One region of the Erwinia sp. LJJL01 genome, then DNA from elsewhere that is predicted to be linked to it. Evidence: predicted binding sites of a transcription regulator. Region 1 holds the regulator's gene; each other region holds the start of a gene.

The links. The regulator sigma-54, encoded in region 1, starts transcription at its own class of promoters, with help from an activator protein. The targets are predictions, from matches to a motif close to GTTGGCACANNTTTCGCTNT.
Positions count from the first base shown of each region.
Region 2: glnA (glutamate--ammonia ligase) is a predicted target of sigma-54. The motif match lies at 6,223-6,242, and genes of this name have one in related genera.
Region 3: ACLI4M_RS06055 (circularly permuted type 2 ATP-grasp protein) is a predicted target of sigma-54. The motif match lies at 2,698-2,717, and genes of this name have one in related genera.
Region 4: glnK (P-II family nitrogen regulator) is a predicted target of sigma-54. The motif match lies at 4,911-4,930, and genes of this name have one in related genera.

Region 1 covers NZ_CP178576.1:1,381,975-1,389,855, forward strand. Annotated here, with positions in the region: gene ACLI4M_RS07240 (calcium/sodium antiporter) at 1-723, shown strand, start outside; gene kdsD (arabinose-5-phosphate isomerase KdsD) at 739-1,725, shown strand; gene kdsC (3-deoxy-manno-octulosonate-8-phosphatase KdsC) at 1,743-2,309, shown strand; gene lptC (LPS export ABC transporter periplasmic protein LptC) at 2,306-2,881, shown strand; gene lptA (lipopolysaccharide ABC transporter substrate-binding protein LptA) at 2,853-3,401, shown strand; gene lptB (LPS export ABC transporter ATP-binding protein) at 3,407-4,132, shown strand; gene rpoN (RNA polymerase factor sigma-54) at 4,181-5,614, shown strand; gene hpf (ribosome hibernation promoting factor) at 5,637-5,924, shown strand; gene ptsN (PTS IIA-like nitrogen regulatory protein PtsN) at 6,101-6,583, shown strand; gene rapZ (RNase adapter RapZ) at 6,625-7,479, shown strand; gene npr (PTS phosphocarrier protein NPr) at 7,476-7,748, shown strand.
Region 2 covers NZ_CP178576.1:1,946,685-1,954,565, forward strand. Annotated here, with positions in the region: gene yihI (Der GTPase-activating protein YihI) at 1-352, shown strand, start outside; gene hemN (oxygen-independent coproporphyrinogen III oxidase) at 603-1,976, shown strand; gene glnG (nitrogen regulation protein NR(I)) at 2,051-3,460, opposite strand; gene glnL (nitrogen regulation protein NR(II)) at 3,468-4,517, opposite strand; gene glnA (glutamate--ammonia ligase) at 4,667-6,076, opposite strand; gene typA (ribosome-dependent GTPase TypA) at 6,511-7,881, shown strand, end outside.
Region 3 covers NZ_CP178576.1:1,119,080-1,126,960, reverse strand. Annotated here, with positions in the region: gene ACLI4M_RS06075 (hypothetical protein) at 1-246, shown strand, start outside; gene ACLI4M_RS06070 (hypothetical protein) at 233-697, opposite strand; gene ACLI4M_RS06065 (winged helix-turn-helix domain-containing protein) at 672-1,565, opposite strand; gene ACLI4M_RS06060 (hypothetical protein) at 1,967-2,560, shown strand; gene ACLI4M_RS06055 (circularly permuted type 2 ATP-grasp protein) at 2,754-4,190, shown strand; gene ACLI4M_RS06050 (alpha-E domain-containing protein) at 4,184-5,113, shown strand; gene ACLI4M_RS06045 (transglutaminase family protein) at 5,115-5,915, shown strand; gene ACLI4M_RS06040 (proteasome-type protease) at 5,934-6,644, shown strand; gene ACLI4M_RS06035 (lysophospholipid acyltransferase family protein) at 6,822-7,881, shown strand, end outside.
Region 4 covers NZ_CP178576.1:3,105,197-3,113,077, forward strand. Annotated here, with positions in the region: gene ACLI4M_RS15320 (DMT family transporter) at 1-569, opposite strand, end outside; gene ACLI4M_RS15325 (Lrp/AsnC family transcriptional regulator) at 666-1,139, shown strand; gene ACLI4M_RS15330 (SmdA family multidrug ABC transporter permease/ATP-binding protein) at 1,186-2,955, shown strand; gene ACLI4M_RS15335 (SmdB family multidrug efflux ABC transporter permease/ATP-binding protein) at 2,948-4,711, shown strand; gene glnK (P-II family nitrogen regulator) at 4,981-5,319, shown strand; gene amtB (ammonium transporter AmtB) at 5,339-6,640, shown strand; gene tesB (acyl-CoA thioesterase II) at 6,728-7,588, opposite strand; gene ACLI4M_RS15355 (YbaY family lipoprotein) at 7,816-7,881, shown strand, end outside.

The DNA of each region.
Region 1 (7,881 bases):
GGCGCCGCGCTGCTGCACCCGCTCACCGTCCACTCCAGACTGGTACGCCGTGAGCTGCCGCTGATGCTGCTGGTGACGCTGCTGTGCGGCGTCATGCTGTTTGATAACGAGCTGAGCCGCAACGATGGTCTGGCGATGATCGCCATTGCCGCTATCTATCTGATGTTTATCATCAAGATTGCTCGCCGCGCCGAACGCGAAAACAGCGACTCGCTCACGCGTGAGCAGCTGGCTGAACTGCCGCGAGATGACGTCGGCAATACTGTCGCCTTTCTGTGGCTGGCAGTGGCGCTGATTGTGCTGCCGATGTCGACACGCATGGTCATCGACAACGCCACGGTGATTGCCGACTATTTCGGCGTCAGCGAACTGGTGATTGGCCTGACGATTATTTCGGTCGGCACCAGCCTGCCGGAGCTGGCAACGGTGATTGCTGGCGCGCTGAAGGGCGAAGATGATATCGCCATCGGCAACCTTATCGGCTCTAACATTTATAATATGGCAATTGTGCTGGGCATTCCGGCACTGATTCACCCAGGCACGCTCGACTCCGCCGCTTTCGCCCGTGATTACTGGGTGATGCTGGGAGTCAGTGCCCTGTTTACACTGATCTGTTTGCAGCGCAGTCGCCGCATTGGTCGGCTGGCAGGCGCGTTGTTGCTGTGCGGATTTATCGTCTGGGTGGGAATGCTGTATCAGTTCCCCTCAGTGACCTTCTGGTAAAAGGACTGGAGAATTATGGCGCATATCACGGCCGATCCCGACTTTGACTTTCAACAGGCCGGGAAAGAGGTTTTACGGATTGAACGTGAAGGGCTGGAACAGCTCGATCGGTACATTAACGACGACTTTAGCCGGGCCTGCGAGCTGATTTATCGCTGCCGTGGCAAAGTCGTGGTGATGGGGATGGGCAAATCCGGTCATATCGGTAAGAAGATGGCGGCGACCTTTGCCAGCACCGGTACGTCAGCATTTTTTGTTCATCCGGCTGAGGCCAGCCACGGCGATCTCGGTATGGTAAGCCCATCCGATGTGGTGATTGCCATTTCCAACTCCGGCGAGTCCTCCGAAATTCTGGCGCTGATCCCGGTGCTAAAACGCCTGCATGTTTCGCTGATCTGCCTCACCAGCCGCCCTGACAGCGCAATGGGACGTGCGGCAGATATCCACCTGTGTGTTAAAGTGCCGCAGGAAGCCTGCCCGCTGGGCCTGGCCCCGACCACCAGCACCACCGCAACCTTAGTGATGGGTGATGCCCTGGCCGTTGCGCTGCTAAAAGCTCGCGGTTTTACCCAGGAAGATTTTGCGCTCTCTCACCCTGGCGGGGCGCTGGGCCGTAAACTGCTGCTGCGCGTTGATGATATCATGCACTCCGGCAGCGAGATGCCGCACGTCAGCCGTGATGCTTCTCTGCGTGATGCCCTACTGGAAATCACCCGTAAAAACATGGGAATGACGGTAATCTGCAATGACTTGATGAAAATCGAAGGCATCTTTACCGACGGTGATTTACGCCGCGTATTCGATATGGGCATTGATATCCAGCATGCCAGTATCGCCAGCGTGATGACGCCAGGTGGCGTGCGCGTGCGCCCGAATACGCTGGCCGTGGATGCGTTAAACCTGATGCAGAATAAAAATATTACCTGCGTAATGGTCGCCGATGGCGATCAGCTGCTCGGCGTGGTTCACATGCATGACATGCTGCGCGCAGGCGTTGTATAAACCAGGAACTGAAAATAATGAGCAATCCAGTAGCCACCATTGAGACCTGTTATGGCGCAGTCAGCCAGCAGGTCATGGCGCAGGCACAGCAAATTAAGCTGTTGATTTGTGACGTTGACGGCGTGATGTCCGACGGGGTGATTTACCAGGGAAATAACGGTGAAGAGCTCAAAGCCTTCAACGTGCGCGATGGTTATGGCATTCGCTGCCTGCTGACCAGCGGCATTGAAGTGGCGATTATTACCGGCCGTAAAGCCAAACTGCTGGAAGATCGCTGCGCCACGCTGGGAATTACCCATCTTTACCAGGGACAGACAGATAAGCTTTTGGCCTTCCGTGAACTTCTGGATACACTATCGCTTCGTGCCGGGCAGGTTGCCTATATTGGTGATGACCTGATCGACTGGCCGGTCATGGCGGAAGTTGGCCTGAGTGTGACCGTGGCCGATGCACACCCTGTTTTATTGCCCCGTGCGGACTACGTGACCCGAATTGCCGGGGGACGCGGTGCCGTGAGGGAAATTTGCGATCTTATTTTGATCGCGCAAGGTAAGTTTGAAGAGGCCAAAGGGCAGTCAGTATGAGCAAAACAAGACGCTGGATAACGCTGATACTGGCGCTGGTCGCCATTGTGCTGATCGGCTGGAACCTGACCGGAAACGACAGCGATAGCAACGCGACCCGGAGTGACGACACGGAACCGACCTATATGAGCGATAATTCTCATACGGTGGTGTACAACCCTGAGGGCGCGCTGAGCTATAAGCTGGTGTCAGACAAGGTCACCTACTTCCAGACCGAAGCGGTGAGCTGGTTTGATAACCCGGTGATGACGACCTACGACGAAAACAAAATTCCAACCTGGTCGGTGCGGGCGGACAAAGCCAAGCTCACTAATGACCGCATGCTTTATCTCTATGGTCATGTGGAAGTGAACAGCCTGACCAAAGACGCTCAGCTTGAGCGGATTAAAACCGATAACGCTCAAATTAACCTGACCACTCAGGATGTCACTTCAGACGATCAGGTTACGCTTTATGGCCGCAGCTTTAACTCTACAGGTATGAAGATGCGTGGGAATTTACGGAAGAAAACTGCCGAGTTGATTGAAAAGGTCAAAACATCTTATGAAATTCAAAATGAACAACAGCCTTAAACTTCTGACGGCATCACTGCTGCTTGCCGCCAGCCTGCCCGCTCTGGCACTGACCGGCGACTCCGAGAAACCGGTTAACGTCGATTCAGAAAACCAGGCGCTGGATATGCAGGGCAACGTGGCTACCTTTACCGGCAAAGTTATCGTCACCCAGGGTTCGATCAAAATCACCGCGGATAAAGTGGTGGTGACCCGTCCGGGCGGCGACAGCAATAAAACCATTGTTGATGCCTATGGTAATCCGGCAACTTTCTACCAGATGCAGGATAACGGCAAGCCGGTGCAGGGCCACGCCCAGAAAATGCATTACGAGCTGGCAAAAGACCTGGTCGAACTGACCGGCAACGCTTATCTGGAACAGCTCGACAGCAACGTGAAAGGTGACAAAATCACCTATCTGGTCAAAGAGCAAAAAATGCAGGCCTTTGGCAGCACCGGCAAACGCGTCACCACCGTGTTAGTGCCGTCGCAGTTGCAGGATAAAGGCACTCAGTCAAACGGTCAGAAAAAGAGTAACTAACTAACATGGCAACCTTAATTGCGGAAAACCTGGCGAAGGCCTACAAAGGCCGTCGCGTGGTTGAAGATGTCAGCCTGGAAGTTAAATCCGGCGAAATCGTCGGCCTGCTGGGCCCGAACGGTGCAGGTAAAACCACCACCTTCTACATGGTGGTGGGGATTGTGCCGCGTGATGCGGGGCGTATCGTGATCGACGATGAAGACATCAGTATTCTGCCACTGCATGCCCGTGCGCGTCGTGGTATTGGCTACCTGCCTCAGGAAGCCTCCATCTTCCGTCGTCTGAGCGTTTACGACAACCTGATGGCCGTCCTGCAGATCCGTGATGACCTGACCAGCGAGCAGCGCGACGACCGCGCGAATGAACTGCTGGCCGAGTTCCACATTGAGCACCTGCGCGACAGCCTGGGTCAGGCGCTTTCCGGTGGTGAACGCCGCCGCGTCGAGATTGCCCGCGCGCTGGCCGCTAACCCGAAGTTTATCCTGCTGGATGAGCCCTTTGCCGGTGTTGACCCGATCTCCGTCATTGATATTAAAAAGATTATTGAGCACCTGCGTGACAGCGGTCTGGGCGTGTTGATCACCGACCATAACGTACGCGAAACGCTGGCAGTCTGCGAACGAGCCTATATCGTCAGCCAGGGGCATCTGATCGCCCATGGCACCCCGGAAGCGATCCTGGCCGATGAGCAAGTTAAGCGCGTCTATTTGGGTGAAGAGTTCAGACTCTGATAAGGTGTTCACATTCGGTAAGATTTCTGGGGAATTAATATTCTGAATATGAAGCAAGGTTTACAACTCAGGCTGAGCCAACAGCTTGCCATGACGCCACAACTGCAGCAGGCCATTCGCCTGCTGCAACTCTCTACGCTTGAACTACAGCAGGAAATTCAGCTGGCGCTGGAAAGTAACCCGTTGCTTGAACAGACCGACATTCACGAAGAAGTTGATACCCGCGAATATCAGGAAACCGAAGCGCTGGATACCCGCGAGGCGCTGGAACAGAAGGACATGCCGGAAGAGCTGCCGCTCGATGCCACCTGGGATGAGATCTACACCGCCGGCACGCCATCCGGTACGGGCACTGACTATCATGATGATGAACTGCCGGTCTATCAGGGTGAAACCACCCAGACGCTGCAGGATTACCTGATGTGGCAGGTTGAACTGACGCCGTTTACCGACACTGACCGCGCGATAGCAACCTCGATTGTTGATGCGGTTGACGATACAGGCTATCTCACCGTGACGCTGGATGAAATCCTCGGCAGCATTGGTGATGACGAGCTGTCGATGGATGAAGTTGAAGCGGTGCTGAAGCGCGTACAGCGTTTTGACCCGGTCGGCGTCTGCGCCCGCGATCTGCGCGATTGCCTGATGGTGCAGCTCTCTCAGTTTCCGACTGATTTTCCACTGCTGAAAGAGGCGCGCTTAATCGTCGGCGAGCACCTGGATCTGCTGGCAAACCACGACTTCCGCAGCCTGATGCGCGTCACCCGCCTGAAGGAAGAGGTGCTGAAAGGGGCGATGCAGTTGATCCAGACCCTCGACCCGCGCCCGGGCCAGTCGATCAACACCCAGGAACCAGAATACGTCATCCCGGATGTACTGGTACGCAAAGCCAGCAATCGCTGGACGGTGGAACTCAACGCCGACAGCGTGCCGCGCCTGAAGATTAACCAGCATTACGCTTCCCTCGGCGCCAGCTCGCGCAGCGACAGCGACACGCAGTTTATTCGCAGCAATCTGCAGGAAGCGAAGTGGCTGATTAAAAGCCTGGAAAGCCGCAACGATACGCTGCTGAAGGTAACGCGCTGTATCGTCGACCAGCAGCAGGCCTTTTTCGAGCAGGGTGAAGAGTTCATGCGTCCGATGGTGTTGGCCGATATTGCCAGCGCCGTAGAAATGCACGAGTCGACTATCTCGCGCGTGACCACGCAGAAATACCTGCACAGCCCGCGCGGCATTTTTGAACTGAAGTATTTTTTCTCCAGCCACGTCAATACCGAGGGCGGTGGCGAAGCCTCCTCCACGGCGATCCGTGCGCTGGTGAAGAAATTAATCTCGGCGGAGAATCCCGCCAAACCGCTCAGCGACAGCAAGCTCACCACCCTTCTTTCCGATCAGGGGATTATGGTGGCCCGGCGCACTGTGGCAAAATACCGAGAGTCTTTATCCATCCCACCATCAAACCAGCGCAAACAGCTGGTCTGAAAGCACTGAGAAGGAAGACACTATGCAGCTCAATATCACTGGACAACACGTTGAAATCACCCAGCCACTGCGTGATTTTTTAACTGAAAAGTTTGCCAAACTGGAACACTACTTTGACCGCATCAATCAGGTCTATATCGTGTTAAAGGTGGAGAAAGTGACACAGATTGCAGATGCCACGCTGCATGTGAACGGTGGGGAGCTGCACGCCACCTCGGAAGATAAAGATATGTACGCGGCGATTGACGGGCTGGTTGATAAGCTCGCCCGCCAGTTAAATAAACATAAAGATAAGCTAAAACAACACTAAACTTCACTGTACATTGATTGTTTTTTCGGCGAACCCAATATCAGTTAAGCCGGAAGCGTTTTCGGCTCGTGTTCCTTCGGGAAGACGAGCCGTTAATCAATACGGCATGTTAATCTCGCGATCCGAATGTCGGGTTCGAGCTATCGCCCTGTGCAAGTGAATACCTAAGTGAAACTATGATGAACAATGATCTGAAACTGGAACTGGGCTCCGTATTGAGCGTTGCGTGTACCCGTAATGGCGTGCACTGTCAGAGCAAAAAACGGGCGCTGGAAATTATCAGCGAGCTGGCAGCGAAGCAGTTAAATCTGCCGCACCAGACAATTTTCGAAGCTATCCTGACGCGTGAGCGTATGGGCAGTACCGGCATTGGCAACGGCATTGCCATCCCGCACGGTAAGCTGGAAGAAGATACGCTGCGCGCCGTTGGGGTGTTTATTCGCCTTGACCAGCCTATCGCGTTTGACGCCATTGATAATCAGCCGGTAGACCTGCTGTTTGCCCTGCTGGTTCCGGCAGATCAGTGCAAGACGCATCTGCACACGCTGTCGCTGGTGGCCAAACGCCTGGCCGATAAAACGGTGCTGCGCCGTTTACGTGCCGCTCAGACCGATGAAGATCTGTATGAGATCATCACGGAAGATCACGAAGAGAGCTAAACGCAGTTGTATCGCGTTGAGACAAACGGGGAGAAGAGTTAATGGTGCTGATGATCGTCAGCGGACGTTCTGGCTCAGGTAAATCAGTCGCCCTGCGGGCGCTGGAAGATATGGGCTTTTACTGCGTGGATAACTTACCCGTGGTACTGCTGCCAGACCTGGCTCGCTCACTTTCTGAGCGTAACATGTCCGCCGCGGTGAGCATTGACGTGCGTAACATGCCGGAATCCCCGGAAGTGTTTGAAACTGCACTGAACAGCCTGCCGGACTGTTTTTCGCCGCAGCTGCTGTTCCTGGATGCCGACCGCAATACGCTGATCCGCCGTTACAGCGATACCCGTCGTCTGCATCCGCTCTCCAGCAAGAATCTGTCGCTGGAAAGCGCGATCGATGAAGAGAGCGATCTGCTGGAGCCGCTGCGTTCGCGCGCTGACCTGATTATCGACACCTCGGAAATGTCAGTGCACGAGCTGGCCGAAATGCTGCGTACCCGACTGCTGGGCAAGCGTGAGCGCGAGCTGACGATGGTGTTTGAGTCATTTGGTTTTAAGCACGGCATTCCGATTGATGCCGATTATGTGTTTGACGTGCGCTTCCTGCCTAATCCGCACTGGGACCCGAAGCTGCGCCCGATGACGGGCCTCGACCGCCCGGTTGCTGCCTTCCTCGACCGCCACACCGAAGTTCACAATTTTATCTACCAGACGCGCAGCTACCTTGAGCTGTGGTTACCGATGCTGGAAACCAATAACCGCAGCTATCTGACCGTGGCGATTGGCTGTACCGGCGGTAAACACCGCTCGGTGTACATTGCCGAACAGCTGGCAGATTATTTCCGCTCGCGCGGGAAAAACGTACAGTCCCGTCATCGCACGCTGGAAAAACGCAAATCATGACCGTGAAGCAAACCGTTGAAATTAAAAACAAGCTGGGCATGCACGCCCGCCCGGCGATGAAGCTGTTTGAGCTGGTACAGAGTTTTGATGCAGAAGTGCTGCTGCGCAATGAAAGCGGCACGGAAGCAGAAGCCAGCAGCGTGATTGCCCTGCTGATGCTCGACTCCGCCAAGGGTGGGCATATTGAAGTGGAGGCCAGCGGCCTGCAGGAAGAGGAAGCGCTGGCGGCGGTGATTGACCTGTTTAACGCCGGGTTCGACGAAGACTGAGTGTAACAGGCCGTATCAAATCCTTACCGCGTATGAGCTCGTAAATGCAGTACTGCTTCACTCAGGTTGCTTTTCCAGAGATGAAGCAGGAATGCTGATAAAACCGGTGGGGCTGATAGTTTAGCCGTTCAAG
Region 2 (7,881 bases), 560 kb from region 1:
CAAGCCGGCCAAAGATCCGCGTATTGGCAGCAAAAAGCCTGTTGCGCTGGGTGCCGATGTGGCGGCCAGCAAACCCGTGAAGCCGGCGAAAGCCGCCAAGCCGGTTGAGAAAAAGCCCCGCCTGACGCCAGAAGAAGAACTGGCACAGCTGGAAAATGACGAGCGCCTGGATGCGCTGCTCGATCGTCTGGAAAATGGCGAGAGCCTGTCAGCGGAAGAGCAGGCATGGCTGGACCAGTCGCTGGACCGCATCGACGTGCTGATGGAGCAGCTTGGCATCACGCTGGACGATGATGCTGATGACGAGCAGGCCGAAGAAGATATGTATCGCCTACTCAAGGGCGGCAATTGATCTTCAGTGAACCCGCGTTTCTCTGACGTAATCTGAAGCAGCGCAATCTGGCGCTGCTTTTTCATTTTGGGTATCTGGCGATGATTTGGCCTGGATCAATTATTGCGCTGATTCTGCTGTGCTGGCTGGGGTGGTTATTCGTTAAACTACAGCGGCTATCGCGGCTGAAGACCCGGCTGCGTAGTCGGATCGTCAGCCAGCAGCTTCCTGTCTCGCGGCGGTCAAAGCCCAGAAGACGAGGACCGTGAAGATGCTGCAACAGACAACCGAATGGGACCTGCCGCTCATTCAGAAATACAACACCGCCGGACCCCGCTACACCTCCTATCCGACCGCGCTGGAATTTAAGCAGGATTACGACGAGCAGGCCTTTCTCCAGGCTGCGGCGCGTTACCCCCAGCGGCCGCTGTCGCTCTATCTGCATATCCCGTTCTGCCACAAGCTGTGCTACTTCTGCGGCTGCAACAAGCAGGTCACACGCCAGCAGCACAAAGCCGATGACTATCTCGATGCGCTGCTGCTGGAGATAGCAGCCCGCGCGCCGCTGTTTTCGCAGCGCACCGTCAGCCAGATGCACTGGGGCGGCGGCACGCCGACCTTTCTTAATAAAGCGCAAATCAGCCGCCTGATGGACTGCCTGCATCAGCACTTCGCTTTCAGCCCACAGGCTGAGATCTCGATAGAGATCGACCCGCGCGAAATTGAGCTGGACGTGCTGGACCACCTGCGCCTCAAAGGCTTTAATCGCCTGAGCATGGGGGTACAGGACTTCAACAAGGAGGTGCAGGAGAAGGTCAATCGCGTGCAGGATGAAGCGATGATCTTCGCCCTGATGGCGCGTGCGCGCCAGCTGGGATTTGCCTCTACCAACATTGACCTGATCTACGGCCTGCCGAAGCAGACGCCGGAGAGTTTTGCCTTCACGCTGCAAAAAGTCGCCGAGCTGAATCCCGACCGCCTCAGCGTGTTCAACTATGCCCACATGCCTGCACTGTTTGCCGCCCAGCGTAAGATCCGCGAGGATGAGCTGCCGGATGCCGCGCAGAAGCTGGAGATCCTGCAGCAAACCATTGCCACGCTCACTTCGCAGGGCTACCAGTTTATCGGCATGGACCACTTTGCCCGCCACGATGATGAGCTGGCGGTGGCGCAGCGCAGCGGCAAACTGCACCGCAACTTCCAGGGATATACCACGCAGGGCGACAGCGACCTGCTGGGCATGGGTGTATCGGCAATCAGTATGATCGGCGACAGCTATGCACAGAATCACAAAGCGCTAAAAGAGTACTACGCGCAGGTTAAGCAGCAGGATACGGCCCTGTGGCGCGGGCTACGGCTGAGTGAGGATGACTGCCTGCGCCGCGATGTAATCAAAAGCCTGATCTGCAACTTCGCGCTGTCGTTTAGTGAGATTGAACAGCGCTACGGCATCGACTTCCGCGACTATTTTGCCGAGGACCTCAGCGCCATGCTGCCGCTGATCGGCGACGGGCTGGTGGAATACCACGCCAACGGGCTTGTAGTGAGCGCTAAGGGACGATTGCTGATTAGGAATATCTGCATGTGCTTCGACCGCTACCTGCGGGAGAAAGCGTCTGGCGCACGATTCTCAAGGGTGATCTGATCGGGCATTAGCCGTGTGGGGGATTGTAGGGGCGGACCCTGTTGTTCGGTCCGCCCGTGTAAGGTGACAGCAGGTTATTCCATTCCCAACTCTTTCAGCTTGCGGGTCAGGGTATTACGCCCCCAGCCGAGCAAACGAGCGGCTTCCTGCTTATGCCCCTGCGTGTGACGCAGCGCGGTGGTCAGCAGCGTGCGCTCCATCTCCGGTTGAGCTTCCGACAGCAGGTTTTGATGACCGGAACGCAGCGCGCGGTCGGCCCACTGTGCCAGCAGCGTGGCCCAGCTGTCCGGCAGCGACTGCACCGGGTTTTCCGGCGTCGAGGTCTCAAACAGTTCCGGCGGCAGATCCTGAATCAACACTTCCTGACCGGCAGCCATCACCGTCAGCCAGCGGCAGGTGTTCTCAAGCTGGCGCACGTTACCGGACCAGTGCAGGCGGGTCAGCGCCGTTTCAGTTTCCGGATGCAGAATTTTCGCCTCCACGCCCAGTTCACGAGCGGCAACCTGCAGGAAGTAACGTGCCAGGCGCGGAATATCTTCACGACGTTCACGCAGCGGCGGCAGGTGTACGCGGATCACGTTCAGGCGGTGGAATAAATCCTCACGGAATTTCCCCTCCTGCACGCGCAGCTCCAGGTTCTGGTGGGTCGCGGCAATAATACGCACGTCCACTTTCACCGGCGCATAGCCGCCCACGCGATAGAACTGACCATCGGCCAGCACGCGCAGCAGACGAGTCTGTACATCCAGCGGCATATCACCGATTTCATCGAGGAACAGCGTGCCGCCGTCGGCCTGCTCAAAACGGCCCTGACGGATCTGATTCGCGCCGGTAAATGCGCCTTTCTCATGGCCAAACAGTTCGGATTCAATCAGATCTTTGGGAATGGCCGCCATATTCAGCGCAATAAACGGCGCCTTGGCGCGCGGGCTGTGGCGGTGCAGGGCATGAGCGACCAGTTCTTTACCCGTACCGGACTCGCCGTTAATCAACACGCTGATCGATGAGCGCGACAGGCGGCCGATAATACGGAACACATCCTGCATCGCCGGGGCTTCACCGATAATATCGGTGGTCGGCCCGCTGACCGGCTGGTTACGCGGCTGCTGCTGCTCCTGATAGTGGCTGATGGCACGCTCAACCAGCGCCACCGCTTCATCGATATCAAACGGTTTAGGCAGGTAGTCAAACGCGCCCTGCTGGTAAGCGCTCACCGCCGCGTCCAGATCGGAGTGCGCGGTCATAATGATCACCGGCAGCATCGGGTGGCGTTGTTTAATCTGCTTCAGTAGCGCCAGTCCGTCCATGCCGGGCATACGAATGTCTGACAGTAATACATCTGGGGTCTTAGTGGCGAGGGCTTCCAGCACCTCGTTCGCGCTGTCAAAAGTCGCGCAGCTCAAACCGGCTCCAGTGAGCGCACGTTCGAGCACCCAGCGGATGGAGCTATCGTCATCGACGATCCAAACTATCCCTCGTTGCATAGAAACCTCACTGGCGAATAGGCAGGTAAACCGAGAATTCAGTATGTCCGGGCCAGCTGTTGAACTCTATTTTTCCCGAATGCTGGTCGATCAGGCTGCGGGCGATGGATAACCCCAGCCCGGTGCCGCCTTCGCGGCCGCTCACCATCGGGTAAAACAGCGTGTCCTGTAGCTGCGCCGGAATGCCTGGGCCGTCATCTTCAATATCGATGCGTGCCACCAGGCGATAGCGCGTACCGTGCAGGGTTAACTGAAACGCCGTGCGGGTACGTAAAGTAATGGTGCCGCCTTCTTCACCCAACGCCTGTAACGCGTTGCGGACGACATTCAAAAGGACTTGTTCTATCTGATCCGGGTCGTGCGGCAGCTCCGGCAGGCTTGGGTCGTAATCACGGATTAACGACACATTGTCCGGCAGCTCCATCGACACCAGATTGACCACGCGTTCAGCGACCTGATGGATGCTCTGGGTGACGTGCATCCCCGGCTGTTGCGGGCCAAGCAGACGGTCAACCAGATTGCGCAGGCGATCGGCCTGTTCAATGATGACCTTGGTATATTCGGTTAACGACGGGTCGGGCAAGGCTTTGGCCAGCAGCTGTGCTGCGCCGCGCAGTCCCCCCAGCGGGTTTTTAATTTCGTGTGCCAGACCGCGGACTAAATCCCGCGCTGCCACCTGTTGTGCATGCTGCAGCTGTTCCTGGCTGAGCCTGCGCTGGTTATCCATCGGAGCCATTTCCAGCAGAATCAAACCTTCGGGCAGACGTTGCGCGGTGAGCGACATAATGTGCGCACGGCTGTCGACCACCAGGGTCACTTCGCTATCGGTAAAGCCCTGTCCGGCATCCAGACTTTCGAGCATCACCTCAATATTCAGGGAAAAATAACCCATCAGTTCCGGCAGGGGCGTACCAAACAGCTTGCGGGAACTCTGTGCCAGCAGTTGCTGAGCCGCAGGGTTGGCGTAATGAACCACCAACGCGTTATCAACCAGTAAAATACTGTTGATCAGTGAATTGAGAATCTGCCCAGCATCGGGCAGCGTGCCAGTTGCCATTACAGCGTTCTCCTGAGTAATTTATCTGCACCAGATTGGTGCATTATAGTCATGCAACCCGGAAATCGTCGTCCTGACGTTGAATTCGTGGAGAAAAAAGCCCATCCGAAGATGGGCTGAAAAGTTTCCACGGCAACAAATAAAACCAATTAAACGCTGTAGTACAGTTCGAACTCAACCGGGTGCGGAGTCATACGAATGCGGTCAATTTCTGCCTTACGCAGTTCGATGTACGCTTCGATGGCATCGTCAGTGAACACGCCACCACGGGTCAGGAACTCGCGGTCTTCGTTCAGTGCAGCCAGAGCTTCGTCCAGAGAACCTGCAACTTTTGGAATCTCAGCTTCTTCTTCCGGTGGCAGGTCGTACAGGTTTTTGTCCATAGCATCGCCAGGGTGGATCTTGTTGATGATGCCGTCCAGGCCAGCCATCAGCAGTGCAGCGAAGCACAGGTATGGGTTAGCCGCTGGATCCGGGAAGCGCGCTTCGATACGACGTGCTTTCGGGCTGGCAACCACAGGGATACGGATAGAAGCAGAACGGTTACGGGCAGAGTAAGCCAGCATAACTGGCGCTTCGTAGCCTGGGACCAGACGCTTGTAAGAGTTGGTAGTCGGGTTCGCCAGGGCGTTGATCGCTTTAGCGTGCTTGATCACACCGCCGATGTAGAACAGTGCCATTTCAGACAGGCCGCCGTATTTGTCGCCAGCGAACAGGTTGGTGCCGCCTTTCGACAGAGACATGTGGCAGTGCATACCAGAACCGTTATCACCGAACATTGGCTTAGGCATGAAGGTCGCGGTTTTGCCGTAGGCGTGAGCGACGTTGTGAACCACATATTTGTAGATCTGAATTTCGTCAGCTTTTTTGGTCATGGTGTTGAAGCGGGTTGCCACTTCGTTCTGACCCGCGGTCGCCACTTCGTGGTGGTGAGCTTCAACCACCAGGCCCATCTGCTCCATGGTCAGACACATAGCAGAGCGGATATCCTGTGATGAGTCGACCGGTGGCACTGGGAAGTAACCGCCTTTCAGACCTGGACGGTGGCCTTTGTTGCCGCCTTCATAGGCTTTACCGGAGTTCCAGTAAGCTTCAACGTCGTCGATAGCGACATGGGAACCGGAAGTGCTGCTGCCGAAACGGATATCGTCAAACAGGAAGAACTCGGGTTCTGGTCCAAACAGCACGGTGTCCGCGATGCCGGAAGAGCGCAGGAAATCTTCAGCGCGTTTAGCGATAGAGCGTGGGTCACGATCGTAGCCCTGCATGGTGCCTGGCTCGAGGATGTCACAACGGATGATCAGAGTGGAATCTTCGAAGAACGGGTCAAGGACAGCGGTGGTTGCGTCAGGCATCAGAACCATGTCTGATTCGTTGATACCTTTCCAGCCACCAATCGAGGAGCCGTCAAACATTTTGCCTTCTTCGAAGAAGTCAGCATTAACCTGATGAGCGGGGATAGTCACGTGCTGCTCTTTACCTTTGGTATCGGTAAAACGCAGATCAACAAATTTGACTTCGTGCTCGTTCATCATCGACAGAACGTGTTCAGCGGACATACTTAACTCTCCTGGATTTGTCATTGTCGTCGTGGTTAGAGATCTTCACGGTGCGCTTTGCGTTTCGCCGCGCTTACTCCGATAATAAAGATCTCTGACAAGCTTACAACCGTTGTGGAAACTGGCATTTTTTGCTTGTTAGAGTAATTGCGAAATCTATGCCAACTTTTTTATTTTCCGAAAAAAGCGCTATGATGCGCCCTCTCGTGAGACGAGGACTGCACCACGATGGAAGTCGCGCACCATTTTGGTGCCATTGGCTGATAAATGGGCACTGTTTTGGTGCAATTTTTCGTCACAGTGCAAGCTTTGCACTGAAAATGGCTATAAAAGCAATCCGAACAGTTATCTTTATATGAAATTTGTGATCCTGTTCAGTCCTTCGATTAATCCGTGTACAATAGCGCGCTATTTCTAATGCCTGAGGCAAAGCTGTGATCGAAAATTTGCGTAACATCGCCATTATTGCCCACGTTGACCATGGTAAAACTACCCTGGTTGATAAGTTGCTACAGCAGTCCGGGACCTTTGATGCCCGCACCGAAGCGACCGAACGCGTAATGGACTCCAACGATTTGGAGAAAGAGCGTGGGATTACCATCCTCGCAAAAAACACCGCCATTAAATGGAACGACTATCGCATCAACATCGTTGATACCCCAGGACACGCCGACTTCGGCGGTGAGGTAGAGCGTGTAATGTCGATGGTTGACTCGGTGCTGCTGGTTGTGGATGCAATGGATGGCCCAATGCCGCAAACCCGCTTCGTGACCAAAAAAGCCTTCGCTAATGGTCTGAAGCCGATCGTGGTAATCAACAAAGTTGACCGCCCTGGCGCACGTCCTGACTGGGTTGTTGATCAGGTCTTTGACCTGTTCGTTAACCTGGATGCGACCGACGAGCAGCTCGACTTCCCGATTATCTATGCTTCAGCCCTGAACGGTATTGCAGGTCTGGATCACGCGGATATGGCGGAAGATATGACCCCGCTGTACGAAGCGATCGTGAAACACGTTTCTCCACCACAGGTTGAGCTGGAAGCCCCGCTGCAGATGCAAATCTCCCAGCTGGACTACAACAACTACCTGGGTGTTATCGGTATCGGCCGCATCAAACGCGGTAAAGTGCGTCCTAACCAGCAGGTTACGATCATCGATAGCGAAGGCAAAACCCGTAACGGTAAAGTCGGTAAAGTGCTGGGCCACATGGGTCTGGAGCGTATCGAATCTGCTGAAGCGGAAGCGGGCGACATCATCGCCATCACCGGTCTGGGCGAGCTGAACATCTCTGACACCATCTGCGACACGCAGAATGTGGAAGCGCTGCCAGCCCTGAGCGTTGATGAACCAACCGTAACCATGTTCTTCTGCGTTAACACCTCTCCGTTCTGCGGTAAAGAAGGTAAGTATGTGACTTCACGTCAGATCCTTGACCGTCTGAACAAGGAGCTGGTGCATAACGTGGCACTGCGTGTTGAAGAAACCCCGGACGCCGACGCCTTCCGCGTTTCAGGCCGTGGTGAACTTCACCTGTCAGTTCTGATCGAAAACATGCGTCGTGAAGGTTTCGAACTGGCGGTATCCCGTCCGAAAGTTATCTTCCGTGAATTCGAAGGCCGCAAGCAGGAGCCATTCGAAAACGTGACCCTCGACATCGAAGAACAGCACCAGGGTTCTGTGATGCAGGCGATGGGTGAGCGTAAAGGCGACATGAAAAACATGGACCCGGATGGCAAAGGCCGTGTGCGTCTTGATTATGTTATTCCAAGCCGTGGCCTGATCGGCTTCCGTAACGAATTCATGACC
Region 3 (7,881 bases), 260 kb from region 1:
ACCGCCTTTAATCACGAAAAGGACCTCGACGATCTGGGTGCCAGAGTGGTGACGATGTGGATGAAAGGTCGGGCTGACCGTCAGGCGGCGATGATCATGACCACCCCGCAGGGGAAAATCTGGGCGCTACGCGTCGATCCTGAAGCGGGCAACAAGGTCAGCCAGCACTATGTCACCACCGAGCAGGACAAAAAAACGCTGCCTAATACACTGGCAAACTGGCAGGCGCGCTTTAACCTGCCGTAACGTTTAAAATCTGTCCTGATGGGAAGACAATCAGGCGGCGGTCGCTGAAGCGCAGGTCGTTAAACTGCACCCGGTTTTGCCCACCGGGGCCGAGAATACTCTTGATGATCCGCGCTTCGCCCGTATCAGCATAGTAGAGGGGCTGATAAATGAAGGTCATACCCTCAGGACCGCTGGCCAGCTGCTGCAAATTGACCTTAATCATAAACTGGCTGTCATCCGGGCTGGTGAGCATCAGAGTGGTTTTACCCTCATGCTGCGCGAAGTGCGGATCGTACAGCTCACGCTGGCGCGACAGCAGGTCGTAATAACCCAGCTGCACATCTTCCCGGTTTAGCGCTGGCACAAATTCAGCGCTGCTGCTGCCCTGCAGGGGCTTCATCAGCAGCGCGCCCAGCAGTAGCGCTGCGCTGACCAGCAGTAAACTAATTGACGCAGTTCGCCATTTCATTAAATTTTCTCTCAGTTTCCCGGTAGATCAGCGCGCTCAGCACATTGCTGTTGGTACGCCAGTTCAGTACTTTCATCGCCAGCTGTTTTTGCCCGCAGGCGTTTTTAAGCGTCAGCGTGTAATTTAGCGACGTGCCGTCAAAGGCATACACCACGTCCATGGTCACATCCTGATTTTTCAGATGTTGATTCAGCATAAACAGGGTGGGACCAAGCTGCTTGTTCAGCTCAATGCCGGCGGAAGGCTCCCCTCTGGTCACCAGCTCCTGCAAGCGAATGTTGCTGTAAACCGTCGCGTCATTCCTCTTTAACTGCTGTGCCGGTGGCGTAACGTACGGCCAGACAATCCATGCCAGAATCACCAGCAGCACGAGCGCCTGCATCGGTACCAGCCAGCGCCAGAAGGATGCCCGATCGCTGGTGACCACAGCTGGCGGGTTGTCCAGCAGCTGGCTGTCGGTGGCGGGGGCTTCAGGGGCGATGCTTTGCGTGGGTAGCCGGTTGAAAAAGGGGTTCTCTTCAACGTCATCCAGTTCAGGTACCGGGACGAACTGACAATATTCCTTTTCGAGGATGTAGCCCTTTTTAGGAATGGTTTTAATAATCTTTTGCTGTTTACCGTCATCTTCCAGCGCCACGCGCAGGGCATGAATCGCATTAGGTAAACTGTTATTGCCAATAACGCGCCTTTCCCACACCAGCTGATTCAGCTCATCGCGTGACAGTATTTCTCCGGCGTGCTCTGCCAGCACCTGCAGGAGCCTGACCTGAAACTCGCCCAGACGCCGTTGCTCACCCGTATTTTTGTGGGTAAGCGTCCCGACCGAGAAGTCGACATACCAGTGATGGATAATACAATAAGGAGTCATAGTGATCTTGTATCAGAGTTGTCCATGTGACCGCCGGATAAAGCGTCCTGGATATTATCATGGCCAGGATCTTTATTATGCGAGGGCAAAATCCATATTAACTGATAATTCGATATTTCTGGAAATATCAGTAAATGAGCGTTTGTAAAAAATAATTGCCAGTGATGATGATTGTTAATAGTGATAGTGTCACTGAGCAATATTTAATTTTATCACAGGCAGTGGTAAAAAAGTGAAAGTTATTGTGCGGGTATGACAACAGCATGAATTTGGCTTATGTCCAATTAAATTAATGTGTTATGTGATCTCTCGCGTGCAGGAAACATTGCAAGCTGGCTAAACGGTGCCACACTTAATTTAACAATCATTCAACACCGTTTTTGAAGCCACAGGAGCCTGTTATGCTGTCTGACTCTCGCAGTGTGATGTTGCTGATGTCGTTTGCTGCCGGAACTTTTGCTGCGGGCGCATCCACCAACCCGCGACATCTGATGCTGTCGCAACCTTCCCAGGGCGTCCCCAATAATCCTTTGCCGCTGATCATTTATCCGCAGGTCATTCCTGATGAAACCGACGAGGATATGAGCGCGTGGTTTAAAGCCGAGTTTGCCGCGCACGGCTGGCCGGTCAGCTGGCAAGCGCCGGTTTTCCCCTACACCCATTATCACCCGAACACCCATGAACTGCTGGGGATTACCTGCGGCTGGGCCGAGATCCTGTTTGGCGGCGAGAGCGGAAGAATGGTCACGGTGTACGCCGGGGATGCGGTGTTGATCCCGGCCGGGGTAGGGCACCAGCAGATCGCCGCCAGCGATGATTTCCTCGCGGTGGGGGCGTATCCCCCAGGCGTTGTACCGCGGACGCTGCGTGACGAGCAGGCCTTAATGGAACAGTCTATGCTTGAAATAAAACGCGTGGTGATGCCGCAAGCCGACCCGATCACCGGTGGGGTAGGCGCACTGACCGAAGTCTGGCACCCGCTGGCCGCACAATAGTTTCACCTCTTCTTTAGCGCAGCGGGCTGCACTTTATTGGTGCAGTCTGCCGCCGCGTTTCGCTTCCCCAGTTGCCAGGAAAAGCTTTCGCCTGTTGTCGATCCGCATGCCGTGCGGCTCAGGACGCCACGCCTGACTCTGGCACACTTTGTGCAGATCTCATCACAGGTTCACAGACAGCGGTAGGGAAATCATGAATCAAAGCTATGAAATAGCGTCACACTTTTATGATGAAATGTTGCTGAGCGATGGACACTATCGTCGGCACTACCGGGAATACTGGCAATGGCTACAGCAGGCCGACCAGCAGGCGATTGCGCGCAAGCGCGAAGAGGCGGAACTGCTGTTTCACCGCCTTGGGATCACCTTTAACGTTTATGGTGAAGACGGCGGAGCCGAACGGCTGATCCCCTTCGACAGCGTTCCGCGCATTATTCCGGCCAGTGAATGGGCGATGCTGGATAAAGGCATCCGCCAGCGCGTGCAGGCCCTGAACGCTTTTCTGCATGATATCTATCACCAGCAGCATATCCTCAAAGCGGGCCTGATTCCCGCCGAGCAGGTGCTGGTCAACGATCAGTATCAGCCCTGCATGCAGGGCATCAACCTGCACCGCGACCTGTATGCCCACATTATCGGCGTCGATATGGTGCGCAACAACGACGGCGAATATTACGTGCTGGAAGATAACCTGCGCACCCCGTCCGGCGTCTCCTACATGCTGGAGAACCGCAAGATGATGATGCGCCTCTACCCGGAGCTGTTCGCCGACCAGCGTATTGCCCCGGTTGAGCGCTACCCGTCGCTGCTGCTGCAAACCCTGCGAGAAAGTTCCCCGGTTAACGACCCGGTGGTGGTGGTTTTAACCCCCGGGCGCTTTAACAGCGCCTACTTTGAACATAGCTTCCTTGCCCAGCAGATGGGGGTGGAACTGGTTGAGAGCGCCGATCTGTTTGTTAAAGATGGCGCAGTGCTGATGCGTACCACCGCCGGGCCGTGCAAAATCGATGTGATTTATCGCCGCGTCGACGATGCCTTCCTCGACCCGCTGGCGTTCCGCCCGGACTCAATGCTTGGCGTGCCGGGCCTGCTGTCGGTGTACCGTTCCGGCAACGTGGTGCTGGCAAATGCTATCGGCACCGGGGTGGCGGACGACAAGTCGATCTACCCTTACGTGCCGGAGATGATCCGCTACTACCTTAACGAAGATCCGATCCTCAACAATGTGCCGACCTGGCAATGCCGCCGCCCGGAGGATCTGTCGTGGGTGCTGGCAAACCTTGAGCAGCTGGTGGTGAAAGAGGTCCACGGTGCCGGCGGCTACGGTATGCTGATCGGCCCCGTTGCCAGTAAACAGCAGTTGGAGGAGTTCCGCGCGCTGCTGAAAGCCAAACCGCAGAACTATATTGCACAGAATACGCTGGCGCTCTCTACCTGCCCGACCTTTGTCGAACAGGGGCTGGCCCCGCGCCATATTGACCTGCGTCCGTTTGCCCTCAGCGGCGCCGATATTCGGCTGGTGCCCGGTGGGCTGACCCGCGTGGCGCTGAACGAAGGCTCGCTGGTGGTTAACTCCTCGCAGGGCGGTGGGACCAAGGACACCTGGGTTCTGGAGGATGACGCATGCTAAGCCGCACGGCCAGTGGCCTGTACTGGATGGCGCGCTATTTAGAGCGCGCGGAAAATATTGCCAGGGTGCTCGACGTCACCAATCGGCTCTCCCTGATGCCGGTGCGCGGCAGCCACAACAATGAGCTGCGCGTCCCGCTGAACCTCACCAACACCAGTGACCTGTACTGGTCAGTCAACGATCGGCTGGCGATGCCGGAGCTGTTCAACTTTTTTGCCCTCGACGAGCGCAATCCCGGCAGCATCTATAACTGCTGGCAGGCGGCGTGGAATAACGCGCATGCGGTGCGCGGCAGCCTCTCATCGGAAGTGTGGGAGAGCATCAACTCCAGCTGGATCGAACTGCGCAAGCTGCGGCGCAACGGCGTTAGCAACGGTGGGGCGGATGCCTTCTTCGACTGGGTGAAAGAGCGCTCACACCTGTTCCGTGGCGCCATGTTCGGCACCCTGATGCGCGGCGATGCGATGAGCTTTATTCGCCTCGGCACGCTGCTGGAGCGCGCCGACTGCACCGCCAGGCTGCTCGACGTCTACCAGCATCTGACCGATGAAGATGACGACACGGTGCGTGAGTATTACCGGCTGGATACCCTGCTGCGCTCGGTCTCGGCGCGCGAGGCTTATCACACTATCTACAAACAGCAGATGGCGGCGGATAACGTCAATGAGATGTTGATCCTGCGCGAAGAGAGCCCGCGATCGCTGCGATCCTGCGTCGAAGAGATCGCGAATCAGCTCAATCTGATCGGCAGCAGCGGTGAAGATCGTCCGCGTTACCTGCTCACGGTGCTGCATGCGCAGCTGCGCTTTAGTAGCTGGGAATCTCTGATGACGGACGGGCTGCACGCCTGGCTGCAACGTTTTCTGGCAGAGCTGGCGGCGATTGCCGACAGCATTCACCAAACCTATCTGGAGGCGAAATAACATGAAGCTGAATATTGAGCATAAAACCTGTTTCAGCTACCAGAGTCTGGTGCGCCAGAGCACGCAGTATCTGCGCCTGACGCCGCAGGACTCTGTCCATCAGCACATTATCTCGTGGGATCTCCTCCTGCCGGAGCAGGCGATCTGCACCACCGATGCCTGGGGCAATGTGATGCACGTACTGACGCTTGACCGCCCGCATCAGGAGATAGAGATCGCCGCGCGCGGCGTGGTCGATATTCTTGATGAAGAGGACAGCTCGCCGGATCCGGACTGCGTGCTGTCGCCGCTGGTGTTCCTGCGTATCACGCCGCTGACGCAGCCTGATATGGCTATCCGCGATTTCGCCCGCCGCTATTACCGTGAAGAAGCGCCGCTCGCCAGCCTCGAACGCCTGATGGGCGAGCTGCTGCTGAAGATGCCGTATCAGCCCGGCAGCACGCTGGTGACCGATACCGCCGCCAAAGTTTTTGCCGCCGGAAGTGGCGTTTGTCAGGACCACAGTCACGTATTTTTAGCCTGCTGTCGCAGTCTGCACATCCCCGCTCGTTATGTTAGCGGCTATCTGTATACTGAAAATGTGGAACATGTGGCGACCCATGCATGGGTGGAAGTGTGGCTCGACGGCAGCTGGCACAGTTTCGATATTACCAATAATACCCGCAGCACCCGGCAGCATCTCAAGCTGGCTGTCGGTGTGGATTATCTTGATGCCTGTCCGGTGCGCGGCATGCGCCTGGGCGGCGGCAGTGAAGATATGCAGGCCGTGGCTGCGGTACAACTGGTGTTCTCGCAGCAGTAATTTTTGATCGGGCAAACTATGACCTATTGTGTGGCAATGCGCTTATCGTCAGGGATGATTTTCGTTTCCGACTCCCGGACCAACGCGGGCGTGGATCATATCTCCTCGTTCCGTAAGCTCCATGTTTTTCAGCAGGATGACGAGCGCACGCTGGTGCTGCAAAGCGCGGGCAACCTCGCCACCACCCAGAGCGCGCTGAGCCTGCTGCGGCGCGGCTGTGAAGATGGTAAACAGCCTAACCTGATGAGCTGCACCAATATGTACGATGTGGCACTGCTGGTCGGGGACACGCTGCGTACGGTGATCAAGCGTGACGGCGAGGAGTTTGGCGGTACGCTGATGCTCGGCGGGCAGATTAAGGGTGAAGAGCCGCGGCTGTTCCAGATCTATCCGCAGGGCAACTTCATTGAAGCCAGTACCGATACCCCCTATTTCCAGATAGGCGAAAGCAAATACGGCAAGCCGATTATCGACCGGGTGCTGCGCTATGACACCGCGCTGGACCAGGCGATGCAGTGCGCGCTGATTTCGATGGATTCGACGCTGGCGAGTAATATCTCCGTCGGCCTGCCGCTGGATGTGATGGTCTATCCCACCGACAGCTTCAGCAGCATGCAGCAGTACCACATCACCGAAAAGCACCCCTATTTTTCTCAGATCCGCCAGCTGTGGAGCAGCGGATTGCTCAGCGTTTTTTCGCAGCTGCCGCCGTTACAGCTCGACGAATAATCCGGGCTGGGCATGCCCAGCCCCTACAATCGGCCAACCCGTTTTACCGTTATCTCCCACCGCCTCCCTGCTTTGCGCCATCGGTAAATTTACAGAATATTGCAGCTGTCATTTCACTGACACATCATCGTCATCCGGGCTGGTTAGTGTGCGGCTAAAACACCCGGAGATAAGCCTGTGTTTACTGTTGAAAGTGTTTTAGACGACCTCAGCCCTGGCCATCAGACGCCATCGTGGCAGAAAAGCCTGCTGCGCCGCCTGCTGCGTGAAAAAGAGTTCCAGCAGTTCAATCAGCGAAATCGCCACCTGAAAGGGCTGGACATGGTGGAGCAGGTGCTGGAATACCTCGACGTCAGCTGCGAGCTGAGCGAGCGCGACCTGGAGCAAATCCCCAGTCATGGGCCGGTGGTGGTCGTCGCTAATCATCCGCTCGGTACCCTGGATGGCCTGGCGCTGCTGCACGCGGTGTCGCAGGTGCGGCGCGATGTGAAAATCGTCACTAACCGTCTGCTGAACTGTCTCGCATCCCTCAGCAGCCTGATGGTGCTGGTGGACAATATGGGCAACCGCACCAGCCGCCAGCAGGTCGAACAGATGCAGGAGCAGCTGGAAAGCCAGGGCGTGCTGATCTTCTTCCCGGCGGGTGAAGTGTCGCGCTTCGGCAGCAAGGGGGTAAAAGACAGCCAGTGGAGCCACGGCTTCCTGCGCATCGCCGCCCGCTACCGCGCACCGATCGTGCCGATCCACGTCAGCGGCCGCAACAGCGCGCTTTTCTACCTTACGTCAAAAATTTACCAGCCGCTGTCGATGCTGCTGCTGGTACGCGAGATGTTCGTCAATCGCGGTGCGCGGTTAAAGCTCAAGGTGGGCAAGCGCATTCCCTTCGCCAGCTGGCACGATGGCCGTACCCCGGCGAAAGAGCTGGCGGCGCGCTTCCGGCGTCATCTCTACCGTATTGCGCAGGGCAAGTCTGCCCTGTTCCAGACCGAAGCGGCGATAGCGCGTGCGGAAGATCGGGCGGTGCTGAAACGCGCGCTGGCCGGATGTGAAGTGCTCGGCCAGCTGCCGGACGGCAAGATGATTTACCTTTATCGCCGCCACGGCGAAGATTATGTCCCGATCCTGCGCGAGCTGGGGCGGCTGCGGGAAATTGCCTTTCGCGCGGTGGGCGAGGGCAGCGGCACGCGGCGCGACCTTGACGATTACGACGACGATTATTACCACCTGATCCTGTGGG
Region 4 (7,881 bases), 1.7 Mb from region 1:
TAGCTCAGTACCGAGATGCCCGAGCAGCGTTTTTTGCACTGTACGTACATCAGCGCATGGATCACCACGGCGGCCACCAGCGCGGCCACGCCCTGCCACTGGCTGTCGCCGCTGGCGCGAGTTTCATGCCATAAAATAGTGCTCAGTGCGCCGATACTGATAGCCAACCCCAGCAGCTGCTGCAGCGTGGTCTTTTCACGTAAAAACAGGATTGAAGCGGCCAGCACGGCAGCAGGCATGGTGGCAAAGATAATGGCTGCGAGGCTCGACGAGGTGTAGCGCTCACCGTAAATCATCAGCGTAAAAGGGATGGCAAAGTAGAACAGCATCACGCAGAGTTGGAAGCCACGCTGACCGCGGGGAAACAGCAGTGGCACCTTTTTATAACGCGCCAGCAGCAGCAGTAGCGGTGCAGCGCAGAGAAAGCGCAGCCCGGTAGCGAAAATCGGCGGCACGGTCGCCACGGTAATTTTCATCGCCATCCACGTCGTGCCCCAGGTCAGGGCAACAGCCGTAAACAGGCCGATAATCAGTAGATTATGGTAACGATTAGCGTTCATTTTAGTCATCCCTGAAGATTGTAATAGTAGGGGACCAGATTAACTAAACGCCTGGGGAAAAGGTTGCTATAATTCTACTCCCTTTCTTATCTCTGAGAGAAAATTTTGCTCCCAAATTCGCTGGATAAAAAAGACAGAATGCTGCTAGATCTGCTGCAGCGAGATTGCACACTCTCTTTGCAGGCACTGGCCGATGCCGTCAGCCTGACCACCACCCCCTGCTGGAAGCGCTTGAAAAGGCTGGAGGATGAAGGCTATATTCGCGGCCGGGTCGCGCTGCTGGATGGCGAGAAACTCGGCCTTGGTCTGACCGCCTTCGTATTAATCAAAACTCAGCAGCACAGCAGCAGCTGGTTTCAGCAGTTTGTCGAGCTGGTGCAGGCGATGCCGGAAGTGATGGGCTTTTACCGTATGGCCGGGGAGTATGACTATCTGCTGCGCGTTCAGGTCGCAGATATGAAAAGCTACGACGGTTTTTATAAACGCCTGGTGAACGGCGTCCCGGGGCTGATCGATGTCACTTCGAGTTTTGCCATGGAAGAGATAAAATACACTACCGCATTGCCGGTTGCCCCATAGTGAGGCTGACCGCTCTCTCTCTTCGATCGATGATCAGGATGTTTTTGTGCGACTTTTTAGCCAATTAAGCTGGTATTTTCTGCGCGAATGGCGCCGCTATCTCGGCGCGGTTCTGCTGCTGATCGTGATTGCCTTACTGCAACTGCTGCCGCCGCACGTGGTGGGAAAAATCGTTGATGGCGTCAGCCGTGACGGTATGAGCAGCGCTCAGCTCCTGCTGTGGGTGGGGGCGATGCTGCTCACCGCCGTGGTGGTCTATTTGCTGCGCTATGTCTGGCGCGTGCTGCTGTTTGGTGCCTCCTACCAGCTGGCCGTGGAGCTGCGCGAAGATTTCTACCGCCAGCTCAGCCGCCAGCATCCCGGCTTTTACCTGCGCCACCGCACCGGTGACCTGATTGCCCGCGCCACCAACGATGTGGACCGCGTGGTATTTGCGGCGGGTGAAGGCGTGCTGACGCTGGTCGATTCGCTGGTGATGGGACTGGCGGTGCTGATCGTCATGAGTACTCAGATCAGCTGGCAGCTGACGCTGCTGGCACTGCTGCCGATGCCGGTGATGGCGCTGGTGATCAAGCGCTATGGCGACCAACTCCATCAGCGCTTCAAGCTGGCGCAGGCGGCGTTCTCCTCGCTCAACGATCAGACGCAGGAGAGCCTGACCAGCATTCGCATGATCAAAGCTTTTGGTCTGGAAGATCACCAGTCCGGGCAGTTTGCTGCTATCGCCAAAGACACCGGCGAGAAAAACCTGCGCGTGGCGCGCGTAGATGCGCGTTTTGACCCAACCATCTATATCGCCATCGGCCTCTCTAATCTGCTGGCGATCGGCGGGGGTAGCTGGATGGTGTGGCACGGCACGCTGACCCTCGGCCAGCTGACCAGTTTTGTTATGTACCTTGGGCTGATGATCTGGCCCATGCTGGCACTGGCGTGGATGTTTAATATCGTCGAGCGCGGTAGCGCGGCCTGGAGCCGCATTCAGTCGCTGCTGGCGGAAGCGCCCGCGGTCACCGACGGCAGCAAGCAGGTGCCGGAAGGGCGGGGCCTGCTGCAAATCGCGGTGCGCGAGTTTTGCTATCCGGGGGCGCAGCAGCCCTCGCTTCGCAACCTCAACGTCAATATCAAACCGGGGCAGATGCTCGGATTATGTGGCCCGACCGGCTCGGGAAAAAGCACGTTGCTGAGTCTGGTACAGCGCCACTTTGATATCGATCAGGGGGATATTCGCTACCACGCTATCCCGCTGCCGCAGCTGCGGCTGGACAGCTGGCGCAGCCGTCTGGCGGTAGTCAGCCAGACGCCTTTCCTGTTTTCCGACAGCGTCGCCAACAATATTGCCCTTGGCCGCCCGGGTGCGACGCAGAGCGAGATTGAACAGGCTGCACAGCTGGCGTTTGTCCATGACGATATTCTGCGCCTTCCGGAAGGTTATGAAACCGAAGTCGGTGAGCGTGGCGTGATGCTCTCCGGCGGGCAAAAACAGCGTATCTCCATCGCCCGGGCGCTGCTGATGAATGCTGAGATCCTGATTCTGGATGATGCCCTGTCAGCGGTCGATGGCCGTACTGAACATCAAATTCTGCATAATTTGCGGCGCTGGGGAGAAGGGCGCACGGTGATCATTAGTGCTCATCGTCTGTCTGCGCTGACTGAGGCCAGTGAAATCCTGGTGCTGCAGCACGGCGTAGTGGCTCAGCGCGGCAATCATGAACAGCTCGCCAGCAGCCCGGGCTGGTATCGCGATATGTACCGCTATCAGCAGCTGGAAGCGGCGCTGGATGACGACGAGATCGAACAGGGAGTGCCGCATGGCTAGAGTAACCCATCAGTGGCCGACAATTAAACGGCTGCTCTCCTACGGCAGCCCGTGGCGCAAATCCCTCGGCATGGCCGTAGTGATGCTGTGGATTGCGGCGGCGGCAGAAGTGCTCGGACCGGTGCTGGTCAGCTATTTCATCGACAATATGGTGGCAAAACATCATATGCCGGTCGGGATCGCTGTCGGGCTGGTGGTCAGTTTTCTGCTGCTGCAACTGCTGGCCGCCGGACTGCACTATTGGCAGGCGCTGCTGTTCAACCAGGCCGCCGTTGGCGTTGTCCAGCGCCTGCGCACCGACGTGATGGATGCGGCGCTGCGTCAGCCGCTGAGCGCCTTCGATACCCAGCCGGTAGGCCAGATTATTTCACGCGTCACCAATGACACCGAAGTGGTGCGTGACCTCTACGTCACCGTGGTGGCGACCGTGCTGCGCAGTGCGGCGCTGGTGGGTGCCATGCTGGTGGCGATGTTTAGCCTCGACTGGCGCATGGCGCTGATTGCGATTGCCATCTTCCCGGCGGTGATTGTTGTCATGCTGATCTACCAGCGTTACAGCACGCCGATTGTACGCCGGGTGCGCAGTTATCTGGCGGAGATTAATAACGGCTTCAACGAAGTGATCAACGGCATGAGCGTGATCCAGCAGTTCCGTCAGCAGGCACGCTTTGGCGAACGCATGCGGGATTCCAGCCATTCGCACTATCTGGCGCGCATGCAGACCCTGCGGCTCGACGGCTTCCTGCTGCGGCCGCTGCTCAGCCTGTTTTCCGCGCTGATCCTCTGTGGGCTGATGCTGCTGTTTGGCTTTTCCTCGGTCGGTTCTATCGAGGTCGGCGTGCTCTACGCCTTTATCAACTACCTCGGGCGCTTAAATGAACCGCTGATCGAACTCACCACTCAGCAGTCGATGCTGCAGCAGGCGGTGGTGGCCGGCGAGCGGATTTTCGAACTGATGGATGCACCGCGCCAGCCCTATGGTGAGGATGTTCAGCCGCTGCAAAGCGGCAGTATTGAGATCCGTGACCTGACCTTTGCCTATCGTGAAGGGCGCCCGGTGCTGAGCGATATCAATCTCTCGGTGCCATCGCGTAATTTTGTTGCCCTGGTCGGGCACACCGGCAGCGGCAAAAGCACGCTGGCGAACCTGCTGATGGGCTACTACCCGCTGAGCAAGGGGGAGATCCTGCTGGACGGACGCTCGCTACCGACGCTCAGCCATGCCGCCCTGCGCGACAGCGTGGCGATGGTACAGCAGGATCCGGTGGTGCTGGCCGATACCTTCTTTGCCAACGTCACCTTAGGAAGGGATGTCAGTGAGGATGCGGTATGGCAGGCGCTGGAAACGGTGCAGCTGGCCGGGCTGGCGCGTGAAATGAGCGATGGCATTTATACCCGGCTGGGGGAGCAGGGTAATAACCTCTCCGTCGGTCAGAAGCAGCTGCTGGCGATGGCGCGCGTGCTGGTTGCCACGCCGCAGATCCTGATTCTGGATGAGGCCACTGCGAACATCGACTCCGGTACCGAGCAGGCGATTCAGAAGGCGCTGCGCGCCGTGCGCGAACGTACCACGCTGGTGGTGATTGCGCACCGCCTCTCAACCATCACCGAAGCCGATACCATTATGGTGTTGCACCGTGGGCAGGCAGTCGAGCGCGGCAGCCATCAGCAACTGCTGGCCGCACGCGGGCGCTACTGGCAAATGTACCAGCTACAGCTGGCAGGTGAAGAGCTGGCTGCGGCGGAAAATCAGTAATCTGCGCCGCTGCGCTGCACCAAATGCAGGCGAATAACGGCCTGCATCCCCTCCAATGCACTGCACTAACGCACAACGCACCGTAATGGTGCGTTTTTTTTGTGCTCAATCCCGTACCGTGATTTTCCCGGCGATCTTCCTCCCAGTCGCGACTCAGACCAGCACTGACTAATCGTCTGAAAAATTCAGATTTTTGAACTATGGCACAGCGTTTGCTTAATAGATTTCGTGTCGGCAAAACAACCGTTTTTATACCTGGAGGGGATCGTATGAAGCTGGTTACCGTGGTAATCAAACCGTTCAAACTGGAAGACGTGCGTGAAGCGCTGTCGTCTATCGGCATTCAGGGCCTGACTGTGACTGAAGTCAAAGGCTTTGGCCGCCAGAAAGGGCATGCAGAATTGTATCGCGGTGCTGAATACAGCGTGAACTTCCTGCCAAAAGTAAAAATCGATATTGCGATTGCAGATGACCAGCTGGATGAAGTGGTTGATGTGATTAGCAAAGCCGCTTATACCGGCAAAATTGGTGACGGGAAGATCTTCGTTGCAGAATTGCAGCGTGTCATCCGTATTCGCACCGGTGAAACTGACGAAGCAGCACTGTAATTCGGGGCTAAGAATTGTGATGGGATGGGATAAAATGAAAAAACTCGCTAAGTTTGGCCTCGCCGGCGTGACTCTTTTACCGTCGCTGGCCATGGCAGCCGCGCCTGCGGTAGCTGATAAAGCCGATAACGCTTTTATGATGATCTGCACCGCGCTGGTGCTGTTTATGACGATCCCGGGTATTGCGCTGTTCTACGGCGGCCTGATCCGCGCCAAGAACGTGCTGTCGATGCTGACCCAGGTCGCGATGACCTTCGCGATGGTATGCGTACTGTGGATGGTTTACGGTTACTCGCTGGCCTTCAGCGAAGGTAACGCCTTCTTTGGTAGCTTTAACTGGGCGATGCTGAAAAATATCGCACCGACCGCGCTGATGGGCTCTTTCTATCAGTATATCCACGTCGCGTTCCAGGCCTCCTTCGCCTGTATCACCGTGGGTCTGATCGTCGGCGCTATTGCTGAACGTATCCGCTTCTCTGCGGTGCTGATCTTCGTGGTTATCTGGCTGACCTTTGCCTACCTGCCTATCGCACATATGGTATGGGCGGGCGGTTTCCTGGCTCAGGATGGCGCGCTGGACTTCGCGGGCGGTACCGTTGTCCACATCAACGCCGCCGTTGCTGGCCTGGTGGGGGCTTACCTGGTGGGTAAACGTGCCGGTTTCGGTAAAGAATCGTTCAAACCGCACAACCTGCCGATGGTGTTTACCGGTACTGCGATTCTGTACTTCGGCTGGTTCGGCTTCAACGCCGGCTCTGCCAGTGCGGCTAACGAAATCGCCGGTCTGGCCTTCCTCAACACCGTGATCGCCACGGCGGGGGCAATGCTGACCTGGACCTTCGGTGAGTGGGCGCTGCGCGGCAAACCTTCTCTGCTGGGCGTGAGCTCAGGTGTGATTGCCGGTCTGGTCGCTATTACCCCAGCCTGCGGTTACGTGGGGGTGGGTGGTGCGCTGATCATCGGCCTTGTCGGTGGGCTTGCAGGCCTGTGGGGCGTGACGTCACTGAAAAAATGGCTGCGCGTTGATGACCCTTGTGACGTATTCGGCGTGCACGGCGTGTGCGGCATCGTTGGCTGCATTATGACCGGCATCTTTGCCTCCTCTTCACTGGGTGGCGTGGGTTATGCAGAGGGCGTAACCATGGGCCATCAGGTCTGGGTACAGCTGTTCAGCGTCGGCCTGACCATTGTCTGGACTGCTGTTGTTGCCTTCATCGGATTTAAAGTGGCGGATATGATTGTTGGCCTGCGTGTACCGGAAGATCAGGAGCGTGAAGGTCTGGACGTCAACAGCCACGGCGAGAATGCTTACAACAACTAAGCTGAAGCTGACACTGATAAGAAAAGTAGTGCGCTAAAAACAATGACAAAGCGGGCCATTTCAGGCCCGCTTTTTTATGGCTGATGATTAAGAACGCTGACGGATCACCCCTTCCTGCACCGTTGAGGCAACCAGGACGCCCTGCTGGTTCCAGAATTCACCGCGCACAAATCCACGCGCGCTGGAGGCTGAGGTACTCTCCACGCTGTAAAGTAACCAGTCATTGAGATCGAAAGGGCGGTGGAACCACATGGAGTGGTCAATCGTCGCCACCTGCATGCCCGGCTCCAGGAAGCCTTTACCGTGCGGCTGTAGCGAAACCGGCAGGAAGTTGAAATCGGAAGCATAGCCGAGCAGATACTGATGAATACGCTTGTCAGCCGGCATGATGCCGTTCGCGCGCAGCCAGGTATAGCGCACCGGGTTGCTGGTATGGCCCTTTAACGGGTTATGAAACTCCACCGGACGGATTTCAAAAGGCTTCTCCGCGAGGAACTTATCGCGCGCCTTTTCTGGAATATACTGCGCCAGCTGCTGGGCAATCTGCCGCTCGGACGGCAGAGAATCCGGGCCGACAACCTGCGGCATGGTTTTCTGATGCTCGAAACCGGTTTCCGGGCCCTGGAAAGAGGCGGTCATGTAAAAGATCGGTTTACCGTTCTGTACGGCTTTTACCCGGCGGGCGCTAAAGCTCTGGCCGTCGCGCAGGTTCTCCACGTCGTAGATAATCGCTTTCTGGCTGTCGCCCGGGCGCAGAAAGTAGCTGTGAAACGAATGGATAATGCGTTCCTGTGGCACCGTCTGTTTTGCGGCATACAGCGCCTGGCCCACCACCTGGCCACCAAATACCTGGCGTAGCCCCAGATCTTCACTCTGCCCGCGAAACAGCCCCTCTTCCAGGGTTTCCAGATCCAGCAGATTCAGTAAATTTTGCAGCGCCTGGCTCATAAAACGCATCCTCAGTAATATTTCAGCCCTCAGTTTGCGAAATCCGACCAGTTACCGTCAATGACTGTTTTTGCAATCTGTGGCGCCAGGGGGAAATGCGCAAAAATCGGCGCTTCCAGGAAAAAATCAGTAAGTTGTGCCAGAATTAAGCTTACGCAGGCAGGAAAGCTCTGCCTCTTCGCGGTAATTTGGCTGTCGTAATCATTCATTGGAAGGAGAAGTTATCAATGAAAATCTGGCATGTATTAAGTGGCGCGGCTCTGGCTGTGGTAATTACAGGGTGTGCTGACAAA